Regions from separate parts of the Micromonospora sp. L5 genome, predicted to be linked through region 3. Evidence: riboswitches for the same ligand, from Rfam matches in the RefSeq annotation. Region 3 holds a riboswitch; each other region holds the start of a gene.
The links. Region 3 has a riboswitch for cyclic di-AMP ahead of ML5_RS25085 (transglycosylase family protein). Riboswitches for the same ligand answer to the same signal wherever they lie in the genome.
Positions count from the first base shown of each region.

Region 1 (3,210 bases), 2.3 Mb from region 3:
TTCGTGGTACGTACCGCCGGGCACACCGCCGGGCCGGAGGTGCTCGGCAGCGTCGAGTACGCCGTCACCGTGCTCGGCACCCCGCTCGTGGTGGTGCTCGGGCACGACTCGTGCGGCGCGGTCCAGGCCGCCCGGGAGGGGGTCCGGACCGGCGCCGCCCCGGCCGGGCACCTGGGCGCTGTGGTGGACGCGGTCTCGCCGAGCCTGCTGCGCGCCGCCCGCCAGGGGGTCGAGGACCTCGACGGCATCGTCGACGTCCACATCGCGCAGACCGTGGAGACGCTGCTGGCCCGGTCCGCCGTGCTGGCCGAGCGGGTGGCCGCCGGGCGGTGCACGGTGGTGGGCATGTCGTACCGGCTCGCCGGTGGCGAGGTGCGGACCGTGGCGCAGGCCCCGGCCCCGCTGCCCGCCCCGGCCGCGCCCGCCGACCCGGCGCTGGCGAGCTGACCCGTACGGACGAGAAAAGGGGCCGCCCGAGGGCGGCCCCTTTTCGTGGTGTCCGGGTCAGAGCATCGACATGTGGACGTGGTCGGTGTGGTTCGAGGGTCCGCTGTACGAACTCCAGCCGGTGGCCGGGAACCAGATCTGCCGGTTCCAGATGACGTAGTAGATGCCCAGCCGGTCGGCGTTGCGGATGAGGAAGGCGGCCACCTCGTTGCCGTACCGGCGGGTGTCGTTGTTGTGCCAGGGCGCGAAGCCGCTGTTCTGGAGCGACCAGTCGCACGCCTTGCCCTTGGGGTGCTCCCACGGCCCGCCGGGCCGGTAGCAGCCCACGAAGCGCTTGAAGCCCGCGCGCCGGACCTCCTTGTACGCGTGCAGCGTGCGCGGCGTGACGCAGCCCGAGGTGGTCGGGTCGTCCTCGCTGCACGACTCCGCCTTCCACCCGCCGTCGGCGGTGCGGCCGGGGCCGATCTTGGCGACCGGTGAGGTGGCGGAGACCAGGCCGCCGGTGAAGCCGAGACCGCCGACGAGCTTCAGCGCGCGCTCGGCCTGCACCTTCTCGCGCTCCATCGCGTTCTTCTGCTTCTCCTGCTCGCGCACCTCGGCGTCGAGCGCGATCTTGGCCTGCTCGGCGCGGGTCTTGACCGCGTTGATGGCTGCTAGGCGCTGCGCGTTGAGGAGGTTCAGCTCGTCCAGGGCGTTGACCCGGCGGACGAACGAGTCGGGTGAGTTGCTCTCCAGCAGCATGGCCATCGCGCCCATCCGGCCGGTCCGGTAGGACTGGGCGGCGAGCTGGTTGACCTGCGGGCTGAGCGCTTCGAGCTCGGCCTGTGCCGTCTTCACCTCGGCCGCCAGCCGCCGCTGGCGGTCCTGGGACTTGGCGAGCTTCGCCTTGGCCTGGAGGAAGGCCCGGTTGGCGGCGTCGATCGCCTCGGTGATGAGCGGCGGTTCGCCGTCCTCCTCGTGTCCCGAGGGGTTGCCGGGGGCCGCCGCGGTGGGGGCCGCGGTCGCCGGGGTCGGCCCGGCCAGCACGGCCAGCGAGGCCAGCACGGCCACCACGGGTGTCAGCCAGCGGCGCAGGGGTGCCGTCACAGTGTTCCCTTCCGTCGGCCGCCGACCGGGTTAGCTGACGGGTTCGGGACGGAAGTGGCCCCTACCGCTGTCGCGGATTCACCCCATGTACCTGGTTCCCCGGTTCGCCCGCAGGCGATTGGGCGGCGGCACCGCTGGCGCCGGTGCGCGCCTTCGGCGGTGACCGGCAGCGAGGTTACCTGACAGCACTCCTGAGGATCTACGTCCGGAAGCCGACCAATAGCGAGATTTCGCCGTGGCGCACCGTGACCAGCGTCGCGTTTGAAATCGATGGTCACGCTGCGGAGTGTCACCATGCGGCCTCCGTACTCTTCCCGCCGCCCAGGGCCTCCAGCGCGTCGTCGCGTCCGGCCGGCGGCCGGGCCGCGGGTGGCGCCGGCTCCGCGCCGCGCGAGCGCCGCCCGGCGGTGGTCACGATCGCGGCCAGTCCGGTCGTCAGCGGTACGGCGGCGATCAGGCCGAGCGTCGCCACCGCGCTGCGGACGATCTCCTGGGCGAGGAACTCGCTGGTGAGGATCTCACTCACCGGGCGGGAGTCGGCGACCAGGAGGAGCAGCAGCGGCAGCGAGGCGCCCGCGTACGCCAGCACGATGGTGTTGACGGTGGACGCGATGTGGGCCCGGCCGACCCGGGTCGCCGCCCGGTAGAGCTGCCGCCGGGACAGCCCGGGGTTGGCGTGCGCCAGTTCGGTGACGGTGGCCGCCTGGGTGACTGTGACGTCGTCCAGCACGCCCAGCGAGCCGATGATGATGCCGGCCAGCAGCAGCCCGTGCAGGTCCACGTCGCCCTGGAACATGGACAGCGTGGTGGCGTCCTCGCTGCCGAAGCCGGTCAGGTGGGTGGCGGACGTGGCGAGCAGGCCGAGCACGCCGGTGACCACCAGGCTGCCGAGCGTGCCGAGCACCGCGACCGACGTCTGCGCGGTGATCCCGTGGGTCAGGTAGAGCACCACGAACATGATCAACGCGGCGCCCACGATCGCCACGAGCAGCGGCGGCTGGCCGGCGCCGATGCCCGGCAGCACGAAGCCGAGCAGGATGGCGAAGCTGGCCACCAGGCCGCCGAGCGCGGCGAGCCCGCGCCACCGGCCGAACGCCACGATCGCGGCGGCGAACAGCACCATCAGCCAGATCAGCGGTGTGCCGCGCTGGTGCTCGGCGATGTTGTAGGACTTCACCGCCGGGTCGGCCGGGTCGGTCAGCTCGACCAGGACGACCTCGTCACCGACCGCGACCCGGGGTGCGCCCGGCCCGGCCGGGATCGGCGTCTCGACCTGCCGGCCCGCGTCCGGGCCCTGCTCGGCGGTGACCGTCACCGTGCCGCAGGGGCCACCCCCGCCCTCCGGGGCCTCCGGGGTCGGCGGGCAGGGCTCGGTGACCACCCGGGTCACGGTGCCGTGGTAGCGGGGGACGTCAGCGCCGCCGACCGGCTCCCGGTCCTGCCCGGGCCAGAGCACCAGCGCCGCGATCACTGTGAGCGCGAACAGCGGCACCACCACGGCGACGAGCAGCCGTCGTACGCCCGGCGGCGCAGCGGGTGCGGGGCGGGTGTGGTCGGCACCCATGGCGTCTCTCCCAACGGTCGCGGCGACGCCTGGTCCGCCGGACCGGTCTGGTCACCCGGCCGGCGCGGACGTGTCGACCACGTCCGGGTCGTCGCCCGGCCATGGTAGGCAGC
Region 1 is NC_014815.1:774,797-778,006, forward strand. It holds gene ML5_RS03860 (carbonic anhydrase) at 1-447, shown strand, start outside; gene ML5_RS03865 (hypothetical protein) at 505-1,533, opposite strand; cyclic di-AMP (ydaO/yuaA leader) riboswitch at 1,537-1,668, opposite strand; gene ML5_RS03870 (YibE/F family protein) at 1,823-3,097, opposite strand.
Region 1: linked by a shared signal. The riboswitch ahead of ML5_RS03865 (hypothetical protein) and the one ahead of ML5_RS25085 (transglycosylase family protein) in region 3 are both predicted to bind cyclic di-AMP.

Region 2 (3,210 bases), 1.6 Mb from region 3:
GTGTCCGGCGTGCCGTCCGGGCGCAGCCCGAGGTCGTTGACGAGCGGGGCGTCCGGGCTCGGCGCGGTCCGCAGGATCACCGACGAGGAGCCGCGCGACGGGCACGGTTCGGCCGGCGGCCGGGGCGTCGGGACGCCCGGCGGCTGCTGGTTGCAGCCGAAGAACGCCGGCCGGTTGGTGGCGAAGTCCGGGTCGATGGTGACCAGGCCGGTACGGGGCGTGCCGGTGCTGCGGAACGGCGCCTTCATCAGGTCGAAGTAGTGCGACCAGTCCCAGTACGGTCCCGGATCCCAGTGCATGCCGCCCACCGCGCCGGCGTTGATGCCGGGCACGTTGTCGTGGCCGATGATGTGCTGCCGGTCCATCGGGATGCCGAGCTTCAGCGCCAGGTGCCGCACCAGCTTGGCGGAGGTGCGGTACATCGCCTCGGTGTACCAGGTGCCCTGACCGGCGAAGCCCTCGTGCTCCAGGCCGATGGACTTGGCGTTGACGTACCAGTTGCCGGCGTGCCAGCCGACGTCCTTGGTCTTGATGTGCTGGGCGATGTAGCCGTCCACCGAGCGCAGCGTGTAGTGCCAGCCCAGGTAGTCGGCCCGCTTCACCAGGTCGACGCTCGGGCCGAAGTAGCCCTCGGTGTCGTGGATGACGATGTACTCGATCTTCTGCTGCTTCGGCCGGTCGCCCAGGTCGTGGTTGCCGTAGTCGCCCGGGTCGTCGCTGAGCTGCTCGTAGGGCGCGGGAATCCACTCGCAGGCCAGCCGCACCGGGCACTCCAGCCCGTCCGGCCGCTCGGCGTTGCGCAGGCCCAGGCGGGCCAGGCGGGAACGGTCCGGCTTAGCGGCGGTGGCGGCGAGCGTGACCCGCTGGCCGTCGTCGGTGGTGCGGCTGGCGCCCTGGCCGAGTTGGTCGTAGACCTCGTCGGCGAAGGCCGCCGCGGCGTCCGAGGTGTCCGCGCCGGAGTACCGGGCCACCGCGCCGTACCAGGCCGCCGGGTCGGTGCCGGCGCCGACCGGCCCACCCAGAGCCTTCTGGTACGACGCCAGCAGCGCGGCGCCACCGCGGATGTTCGCGGCCGGGTCGGTGCGCAGCGTGCCCGCGTCGAGCCCGGTGAGCGCGGCGGCGGCGTCGAGCGTCTGGAGCGAGGCGGGCGGCAGCGGGGTCTCCCGCTCCGGCGCGGCGGCGGTGGCCGGGTCGAGCTTCAGCGGCCGGGAGTCGTCGCCGCGCGGGTCCTCGTCCTCGTCGACGTGGGCGCTGCCCGGCATGGCGAGGATGTGCGCGGCGTCGGTCAGGTGCATCGGGCCGTAGCCGCCGCTGGTGCTCGGCTGCCCGGTGTGGGTGTCCCAGCGGGACTCCAGATAGGAGACACCGAGCAGCACGTTCTGCGGTACGCCGTACTCGGCCGCGGCGGCGGCGTATTGTTGTTGCCGGTCGCTCGCGGGCGCGGACGTGTCCGGCGCGGCGGTCACCGGGCCGGTCGTCGCCAGCGCGGTGGCTGTCGCCACTGCGGCGGCGAGCAGTATCCGTCTGCCCGACGGCGGGGCGGAGAGGTGCATCGAACCTCCTGGACAGGGATGGGGGTCACTGCGTTTCCACCCTCACTCCGCACACCCGCAAGGGTCAATACCTTTCCAGTGAGTAATCAGCCTTGAAAGAAAATTTCACCTCCGACCGGGGTGCGGCGCCTCATCGCGTACGGAGTGTCACGGCGCTGGAAGTTGCGGATCGATAACGGTGGTCCCTACTCTGGTGAATCGTCGGCCGCACGTCTCACCGTCCAACCCGGTCGGTGACGGTCCGACACCGCCGAGTCGCCTCCGGGCGAGCCGGGGAACCAGGTACCTGGGGTGAATCCGCAGCGATGCGGTAGGGCGGCTCCCTTCCCGCCCGAATCCGTCAGCTAACCCGGTAGGCGGTACGGAAGAAGGAGTACGGACGCCCGGTGGCACTCCATGCCCCGCGGCCGTCGTCGAGCCGGTCGGTCGACCGCTCCACGGCTGTGCCGCGTACCCGCTGGTCCCGCTTCACCACAGCCCTCGCCGCCCTCGTCGGCACCGCAGTCGTCCTGACCGGCGGCGCCACGGCGGCACACGCCGAACCCTCGGTCGCCGAGATCGAGGCGCAGATCGACCGCGACTGGAACAAACTCGAACCGGTCATCGAACAGGTCAACGCCGTACGCGAGCAGCTCGCCGCGCGGCGCAAGCAGGCCGACGCGCTCGGCCGGCAGATCGCACCCCTCCAGGCCCGGGTGGACGCCGCGCTCGGCCAGGTCGGCGGACTCGCCGCCGACGCCTACAAGGGTGACAACCTCTCCACCGTCAACGCGCTGCTGGGCAGCCGCTCACCCGGTGACCTGGTCAACGGCCTGGAACTGCTCGACCGCTTCGCGCACCGCCAGCACGAGCAGGTGCGCTCCGTCGCCGCGCTGCGCGACGAACTGGCGGCGAAGAAGAAGCCGCTGGACGAGATGATCGCCGGACTGGCGCGTACCGAGGCCCAGCTCGCGGCGAAGAAGAAGCAGATCGACGCCGAGATCGCCCGGCTGCAGAAGCTGCGGCTCAAGGTGTACGGCAACGGTGGCGGCGGCCCGCTGCGCCCGGCGCCCTGCCCCGCCGGTTACCCCGGTGGCGCGGCCGGAGCGGCGGTCAAGTTCGCCTGCGCCCAGATCGGCAAGATCTACGTGTGGGGCGCGGCCGGGCCGGATCACTTCGACTGCTCGGGCCTGACCATGGCGGCCTGGGCCAAGGGCGGTGTCTCGCTGCCGCACAACGCGCGCCAGCAGCACGGCATGACGAAGCGGGTGAGCCGGGCCGAGCTGCGCGCCGGTGACCTCGTCTTCTACTACAGCGACCTGCACCACGTGGCGATGTACGTGGGCGACGGCTGGGTGGTGCACGCCTCCCAGTCCGGCAAGCCCATCACCATGAAGCGGGTCGACGACGGCGACATCAACAGCTACGGCCGGGTGTAAGGAAGGGCCCCCTCTTAACGCCTCCGGTAGAGGAGGGGGCCCCTATTAACAACTGTGGGCGCCGTCAGCGGGTCGGCCAGGTGCGCCAGCTCTGCCAGGACCGGCTCGGCGTCGGTCCGCGCTGCCCCTGGTAACGCGACCCGTAGACGGCCGAGCCGTACGGGTGCTCGGCCGGCGAGGAGAGCCGGAAGATGCAGAGCTGGCCGATCTTCATGCCCGGCCAGAGCGTGATCGGCAGG
Region 2 is NC_014815.1:98,296-101,505, forward strand. It holds gene ML5_RS00485 (N-acetylmuramoyl-L-alanine amidase) at 1-1,553, opposite strand, end outside; cyclic di-AMP (ydaO/yuaA leader) riboswitch at 1,792-1,926, shown strand; gene ML5_RS00490 (NlpC/P60 family protein) at 1,940-2,971, shown strand; gene dcd (dCTP deaminase) at 3,036-3,210, opposite strand, start outside.
Region 2: linked by a shared signal. The riboswitch ahead of ML5_RS00490 (NlpC/P60 family protein) and the one ahead of ML5_RS25085 (transglycosylase family protein) in region 3 are both predicted to bind cyclic di-AMP.

Region 3 (3,210 bases):
GCGCACCTGGGCCAGCTCCTGGCGCAGGTGGTCGTGCACGTCCACCAGGTGCTGCCCGGCGGCCTGTCCCCGGGCCGGGTAGACGTGTCCGGCCGGCGGCGGCGGGGCGCTCGGGCGGGTGGACTCGTCCCACGGGCGGCGCGCGCTCAGGCGTACCCCCGGGTCGGGGGTGGGGGTGACGCGGAGCGTGCTCGGGCCGCCGGCGGTGGTCGGCTCGTCGGCGGCCTCCCGGGCGCCGCCGGCGGGCGTGGCGCGCTCGGCGGCGACCAGCTCCCGGACCGCGGGGGCCACCTCCTGGCCGAAGATCTGGATCGCGCGCGGCTCGTCGCTGCCGAGGATGAACGTGGTGATGCCGTGCTCCAGGGTGAGCCCGGCCAGTTCCTCCACCCACTGCTCCGGCGGCCCGGTCAGGAAACCGGCCGACGAGCGGGCGAACGTGCCGGTCACGTTGAGCATGCGGCGGATCGCGGCCGGGTCGCGCCCGGCGGCCTGGGCGCCCTCGTCCACGAGCGCGTTCAGGGCGGGCAGCTCGTCGGGGCCCTTGGGCAGGTACGACAGGGACGGCAGCCAGCCGTCCGCGGCGCGGCCCACCAGGCGCAGCATGCGCGGCTTGTAGGCGCCGACCCAGATGCCGACCGGATGCGCGGGCGCCGGGCCGCGCTTGGCGCCGACCACCCGGTAGTGCTCGCCGTCGACACGGATCATGCCGCGGCTGCCGGTGTCCCAGACCTCGCGGATCACCCGGATCGCCTCGTCGAGGGCGTCGACGGCGGCGCCGGGGGACAGGCGCCGCCCGCCCGCCGCCTCGATCGCGTCCCAGAACGCGCCCGCGCCGAGTCCCAGCTCGACCCGGCCGCCGGTGAGCAGGTCCAGGCTGGCGACGCTGCGGGCCAGCACCACCGGCTGGCGCAACGGCAGGTTGAGGACGTTTCCGGCCAGGCGGATGCGTTCGGTCGCCGCGGCCACGTAGGACATCAGCGTCCAGGTGTCCAGGAAGCCCGGCTGGTAGGGATGGTCCTGGAACGTGACCAGGTCCAGTCCGACCTGCTCGCACAGCCGGGCCAGCGCCACGACCTGGTCGGGCTGCCCGGCGGCGGGGGTGATGAAGCCGCCGAAGGTCAGCTCGTGTCCGTGATCGGTCATCCGTCAAGCCCTCCCGTGATCTTGCCTGGCCCTGCCACCGTAGCGCCGCCGCCGGTAGCCCGGCCGGGTGAAGAGCGTCACAAGAAGTGGACGATCGTCGCAAATCGCTCCTAGCGTCGGTTTCGTTCGCAGACGCGGACACCGCGGGCCGGAAACGCCAAATCCCGCCGCCGTCCCCGGTAACCGGACCTCGCGCGGGAGCGGGGGAACCACACGTTCCACGGTGCATCGTCACCTCGGGGTGAAGCCGCCACCGGCGGCCGGGCTCCTCGGCCCGAACCCGACAGCTCACCTCGTCGGCGTGGAGGAATCCACATGGCAACTGAATACTCAGCCCGAAGCCGCCGTACCGCCCTCGGAGCGGTCCTGGCCGGCGCCGCCGTCGGCGCCGCGAGCCTGTTCGGCCCGGCCGCTCCGGCCAGCGCGGGCGTCAACTGGGACGCGGTAGCGCGCTGCGAGTCGGGCGGCAACTGGAAGATCAACACCGGTAACGGCTACTACGGCGGGCTCCAGTTCTCCCGCGCCACCTGGAACGGCTACGGCGGCAAGAAGTACGCCGCGCGCGCCGACCTGGCCAGCCGGTCCGAGCAGATCGCCGTCGCGGAGAAGGTGCGGCGCGGCCAGGGCATCGGCGCGTGGCCGGTCTGCGGCAAGAAGGGCGGCTCGGCGAGCGCGGCGACCCGGTCCGAGCGGGCCACCACAAAGGCGGCCCCGAAGCGGGCCGCCACGCGCGAGGCCGCGCCGGAGCGGGCGGCCACCCGCAGGGCCGCGCCGGAGCGCGCTACGACGACAGTGGCGCCGCAGCCGTCGTCCGGCGCCGGGACGTACCTGGTCCGGCGTGGGGACACGCTGTCGGAGATCGCCGTGACGCAGCGCGTCGACGGCGGCTGGCGCGCCCTGCACGAGCGCAACCGCGCAGTGGTCGGCGACGACCCCGGCCTGATCTTCCCCGGTCAGCGGCTGCGGCTGGGCTGACAGCGGTCCGAGAACGCCCGGCCGGGGCGACCCCGGCCGGGCGTCCGCCCCGTCCGCGACACGCCGCGTCGACGGTGTCCGGCCTGCTCCCGGCGTCCGGGAGACGGTCCGCGACGGCGGTGACCGCGATTCGTCGGAGGCGGTTGCTAGTGTCACGATGCTCGGCTAAGACGTGAAGAAAGCGCGGATATGACCAACGACCCGTTCTCGGCGGCCGCGAGCATCGACGAGCTGCTGACCCGCACGCAGCAGGCGCTCACCGCGATGCGCTCCCGGGCCTCGGCGCACGCCGACGGCGAGCCCGGCGACCTGCTGCGCGCCGAGGGCACGGCCGCCGGCGGCCGGGTCCGCGCGGTCGCCGTCCAGGGTGGCCGGCTGGATTCCGTGACGATCGACCCGGAGCTGGCCGGCGAGCCCTTCGACGTCCTCTGCGGACACTTCGTCACCGCCGCCAACGCCGCGCTGTCCGAGCTGGACGCCCGGGTCAGCGCGTCGGCGCGGGCCGACGCCGACGCGCTCGCCGCCCGGCTCGGCAGCATGGGCGACCAGGCCGAGCTGTTCGGCCGCGCGATGCACGAGGCGGCCGCGCGGATCCACCGCGACCGCGGCACCGCGTCCCAGGGCGCGCGCCGGGCCTGACACGGCGAAACGGCCGGCCCGACACGGCGGGACGCCGGTCCTGACACGGCGAGGCGGCCGGCCGCCGGGAGGACGACGACCGGCCGCGCACGCCACGGTCAGCTCAGGGTGACCGCGGTGTCGTCGACGACGAAGGACGTCTGCAACGAGCTGTCCTCCACGCCGCTGAACGAGATGGTCGCCGTGGTGCCTGCGAGCGACGAGATGTCGAAGGACCGCTGCACGTAGCCGGTGGCCTTGTTCAGGTTGGAGTACGTGGCCAGCGTGGTGCTGCCCGCCTTGACGGTGAGCTTGTCGTACGCGGTGCTGGTGGTCGACTCCGCGCTGTCGATGTGCAGCCAGAAGCTCAACGTCGCCCGGCATCCGGCCGGGATCGTCACCGACTGGCTGAGCGTGTCGGTGTGCGACGAGCCGTACCCGTCCAGCCACGCCTTGTACGAGCCGCCGTGCGCG
Region 3 is NC_014815.1:5,457,536-5,460,745, forward strand. It holds gene ML5_RS25080 (LLM class flavin-dependent oxidoreductase) at 1-1,143, opposite strand, end outside; cyclic di-AMP (ydaO/yuaA leader) riboswitch at 1,289-1,460, shown strand; gene ML5_RS25085 (transglycosylase family protein) at 1,459-2,118, shown strand; gene ML5_RS25090 (YbaB/EbfC family nucleoid-associated protein) at 2,308-2,757, shown strand; gene ML5_RS25095 (M4 family metallopeptidase) at 2,856-3,210, opposite strand, start outside.

Region 4 (3,210 bases), 3.2 Mb from region 3:
CGCCTGTGGCACCCATGCCGTGCAGGAGAATCAGGTGCCGCTTCCCCGTCGCATCGCCCATTGGCGCAGTCTGCCACCGCCCGCCCCGGACACGCGAGACCGAACCCGCCGACCCGCCCCACCCTCGCCCCGGCTCGCCCACACCCCGCCCCCGGTCCGCCCTCGCCCCCGCGCCGCCCTCGCCCCCGCCCCGTCCTCGCCCCCGCGCGCGGCCCTCGCCCCGCGCCGTCCTCGCCCCTGGCGCCCCCTCGCCCCGGCTCCGGCCGCCCACACTCCGCCCTCACCGTCGATCTTGGAGTTATGGCACCTTCCATAGCGGGCGAGCCAGACAAACTGGGCGCCACAAGTCCAAGATCGGCGCGCGCCAAGGCGGCGTGAGGGCCGCGCCAGGACCGGGCGAGACGGGGAAGGCCGGCACCCCGGGTGGGGTGCCGGCCTTCGGGTGTGCGGGACGGTCAGGCGGAGTAGCCGCGGCTGGCGATCCAGTGCGCCAGGTCGATCGTGGTGATCCAGTACGAGGGCAGCGACGGGTCGGCCGAGTCGGCGATCCGTACGGTCCGGCCGTCGTCCTTGTAGCCGACCACCGCGACGTAGTGGCCACCAGGGAACGAGTGCCAGCCGCCGTTGGTGTCGGTGGCCGTACCGGCGACGTTCGCGACGACCCCGCGGCCGTTGCTGATCGCCTCGACCACGTCGGCCTGGAGGCGGTCCATCTGGGCCGGGGTGGCCGAGCCGGGAATCATGCGGGTCCGGTACGGGTTGCCCTTGACCTGCTGGTTGAGCACGCGGGTGGTGTCCTCGGCCGAGTTGGTGCCCATCTCGGTGGTGCCGAGGGGGCCGGCGAGCGCGTCCTGGCTGCGCTCGATGCCGGCGGCGCTGAGCGCGTTGCGCACGGCGGCCGGGCCGCAGTAGAAGTAGTTGATCTGGGCCTGGTAGTCGTAGTCGAGCGACTTGCTCGACGGCGGCTTCGGCTTGGCCTTGGGCGTGGTGTCCGGGTCGGCAGCGGCCTTCGCGGACGGGGAGGCGCTCGGCGACGCGCTGGGCGAGGCGGAGGCGCTGGGCGACGCCTGCGGTACGGCGATGCGGGCCTCGCTGCGGCTGGCGGGCTGCTCGCCGAGGCGGGCGGCGCCGAGGTCGGCGACCGCGGCGGTGTTCTCCTGGACCGGGGCGTCGTCACCGGCGGTGGCGACGGTTCCGGCGCCGGCGGCCAGCACGAGCGCGGCGGCCGATCCGGCGATGATCTGGTACGGGCGTTCGGTGACGATCCGTCGCAGCTGACGCTTCAGGTGGTGCTTCACGAAATCCTCCACGGGGCGTGAGCGGCACACGCCGGCCCGGCACGCGGAGGAACTCACACGTGCTGGCGGGGCCGGATGGCCGGGGGATCGGGAACGCCCGTGATGCCGGGCGCCCAGGGGGCGGTTGCCGGTCGCGCGTCAGGCGCGCGCGGGCACCGCTTCGCCGTGGAGGCGGGGGGACGATCGAGGGGTGGGCACGCGGGGTACTCCTTCCGTGGCCGCCGACCGGGTTAGCTGACGGATTCGGGCGGGAAGTACGCCCTACCGCGGGCCGTGGGCTCGCGGATTCACCCCGATGGTGCTCATGGGTCCCCGGTTCGTGGAACACGATTAGGCGGGTCGGTGCGGCGTCGCCGTCGGCGATCGATTACCGCATCGGACGCGCCGACACTACCGGTGGGTATGCCCCCTGCCAAGCGCTCCCACCTGCGTAAACGTGATCCGTGGTAACGGATTTCGGAACACCCGGTTACTGACTTCACTCAATGGGACAAGCAGTTTCGACGGCGCCCGGCGGCGGAAAGCGGACAGACGGCGACCACCCGGCCGGCAATCGCGATACTCGATGACCCGTTCTGCGCCCGGCGCCCGTTTCGGCGGCCCGGGTGACCGGGCTCACCACGTTCCGGGTAACGATTCGGTCGAGACGGCCGTCTCAGCCGACCCGGGCCGGGCGCCAGCGGGCGTTACGGACCGACGCGGGCACCGGCTGGGCGCTCGGCGTCGCGCTCCGGTACGCCGGGGCGGGCCGCAGCGCCACGGTGGCCGCGTACGCCTCGGCCGCGAGCGTCCGGGCGGCCTCGGCGGCCAGTTCCGCGTCCCGCCAGGCCGCCCGCTCCCGCGCGGCGGCGCTCTCCCATCCGGCCCGGCGCCCGTCCCTGACGGTGCGGGCCAGCACGATCTCCTGCTCGGCCGGGTGCCGGCGCGGATCCCACCCGTTGCGGCGCGCCAGCACGTCGGCGAGCTGACGGGCGGTCAGGTCGCCCCGCCAGTGCGCCGTCATGGCGGCGTGGCGCAGCCAGCGCTCCCGGGCCGCGTACTCCGCAGGGGTTCGTGGCGTGCGCGGCGCGGCCAGCGCGGCGGCGCCGGCGAGGCGGCGGGCGGCGGCGTCCGCCTCGTCGTACGCGGTCCAGGCCCGGTCCGCCTCGTCCTGCGCGGCCAGCCACCGCTCCCGGCGGCGACGGGCCGTCTGGGCGGCCCCGGCGGCGGCCACCGCCACCTCCTCGGCGTACCGGATCAGGTCGTCGCGGCGGGCGGCGTCGGCGTCGGCCGGCTCGGGGGCGGTCTCCGGCGCGGGGTCGCGTTCGGGCCGGGCGACGAGCGCGGCGAGCAGGCCCAAGGCGAGCAGCAGGAGGAAGGACCAGATGGCGGCGGCCTCGGGCACGGAGGTGAGGAAGTGGTACAGAGCGGTCTGCGACATGGTCGGCACCTCACGGGAAGGACCTGGCGGGAGGACCCGCACGACCTCGCCGGGGCGGGCCGGTGGAGGGCCGCCGGGGCGGGTGCGGGGATGACGTGCGGTGGGTGCGGAGAACGGGCGCGGCCCGTGAGCGGGTCAGCGGGCGGGCGGGGCCCGCGGGCCGGCCGGTGCGACGGCCCGTCCGGCCGGGACCGGCTCCACGACGGCCGGGGCGGCCGCCCGGGGCGCGGGCGCCGGAACCCCGGCGGGAGCGGCCTGCCGCTCGGCCACGCGGTCGGCCTCCGGCCGCGTCGCGGTCGAGGCGCCGGTGACCGTGTACGTCGAGGCGGCGACCGCCGGAGCCGGGGCGGCAGCGGCGACACCGGCCGGCAGCGTGGCGGCGCCGAACGAACAGGCGACGACCACGGCGAGACTGGCGAGCATCCGGGCGGTCCAGCGCGCCACCCACCACACGGGGCAGGTGAGCGCGATCGGAAGCACGGGTACAAATTA
Region 4 is NC_014815.1:2,253,268-2,256,477, reverse strand. It holds gene ML5_RS10940 (alpha/beta fold hydrolase) at 1-61, opposite strand, end outside; gene ML5_RS10935 (C39 family peptidase) at 456-1,310, opposite strand; cyclic di-AMP (ydaO/yuaA leader) riboswitch at 1,503-1,645, opposite strand; gene ML5_RS10930 (hypothetical protein) at 1,954-2,718, opposite strand; gene ML5_RS10925 (hypothetical protein) at 2,854-3,198, opposite strand.
Region 4: linked by a shared signal. The riboswitch ahead of ML5_RS10935 (C39 family peptidase) and the one ahead of ML5_RS25085 (transglycosylase family protein) in region 3 are both predicted to bind cyclic di-AMP.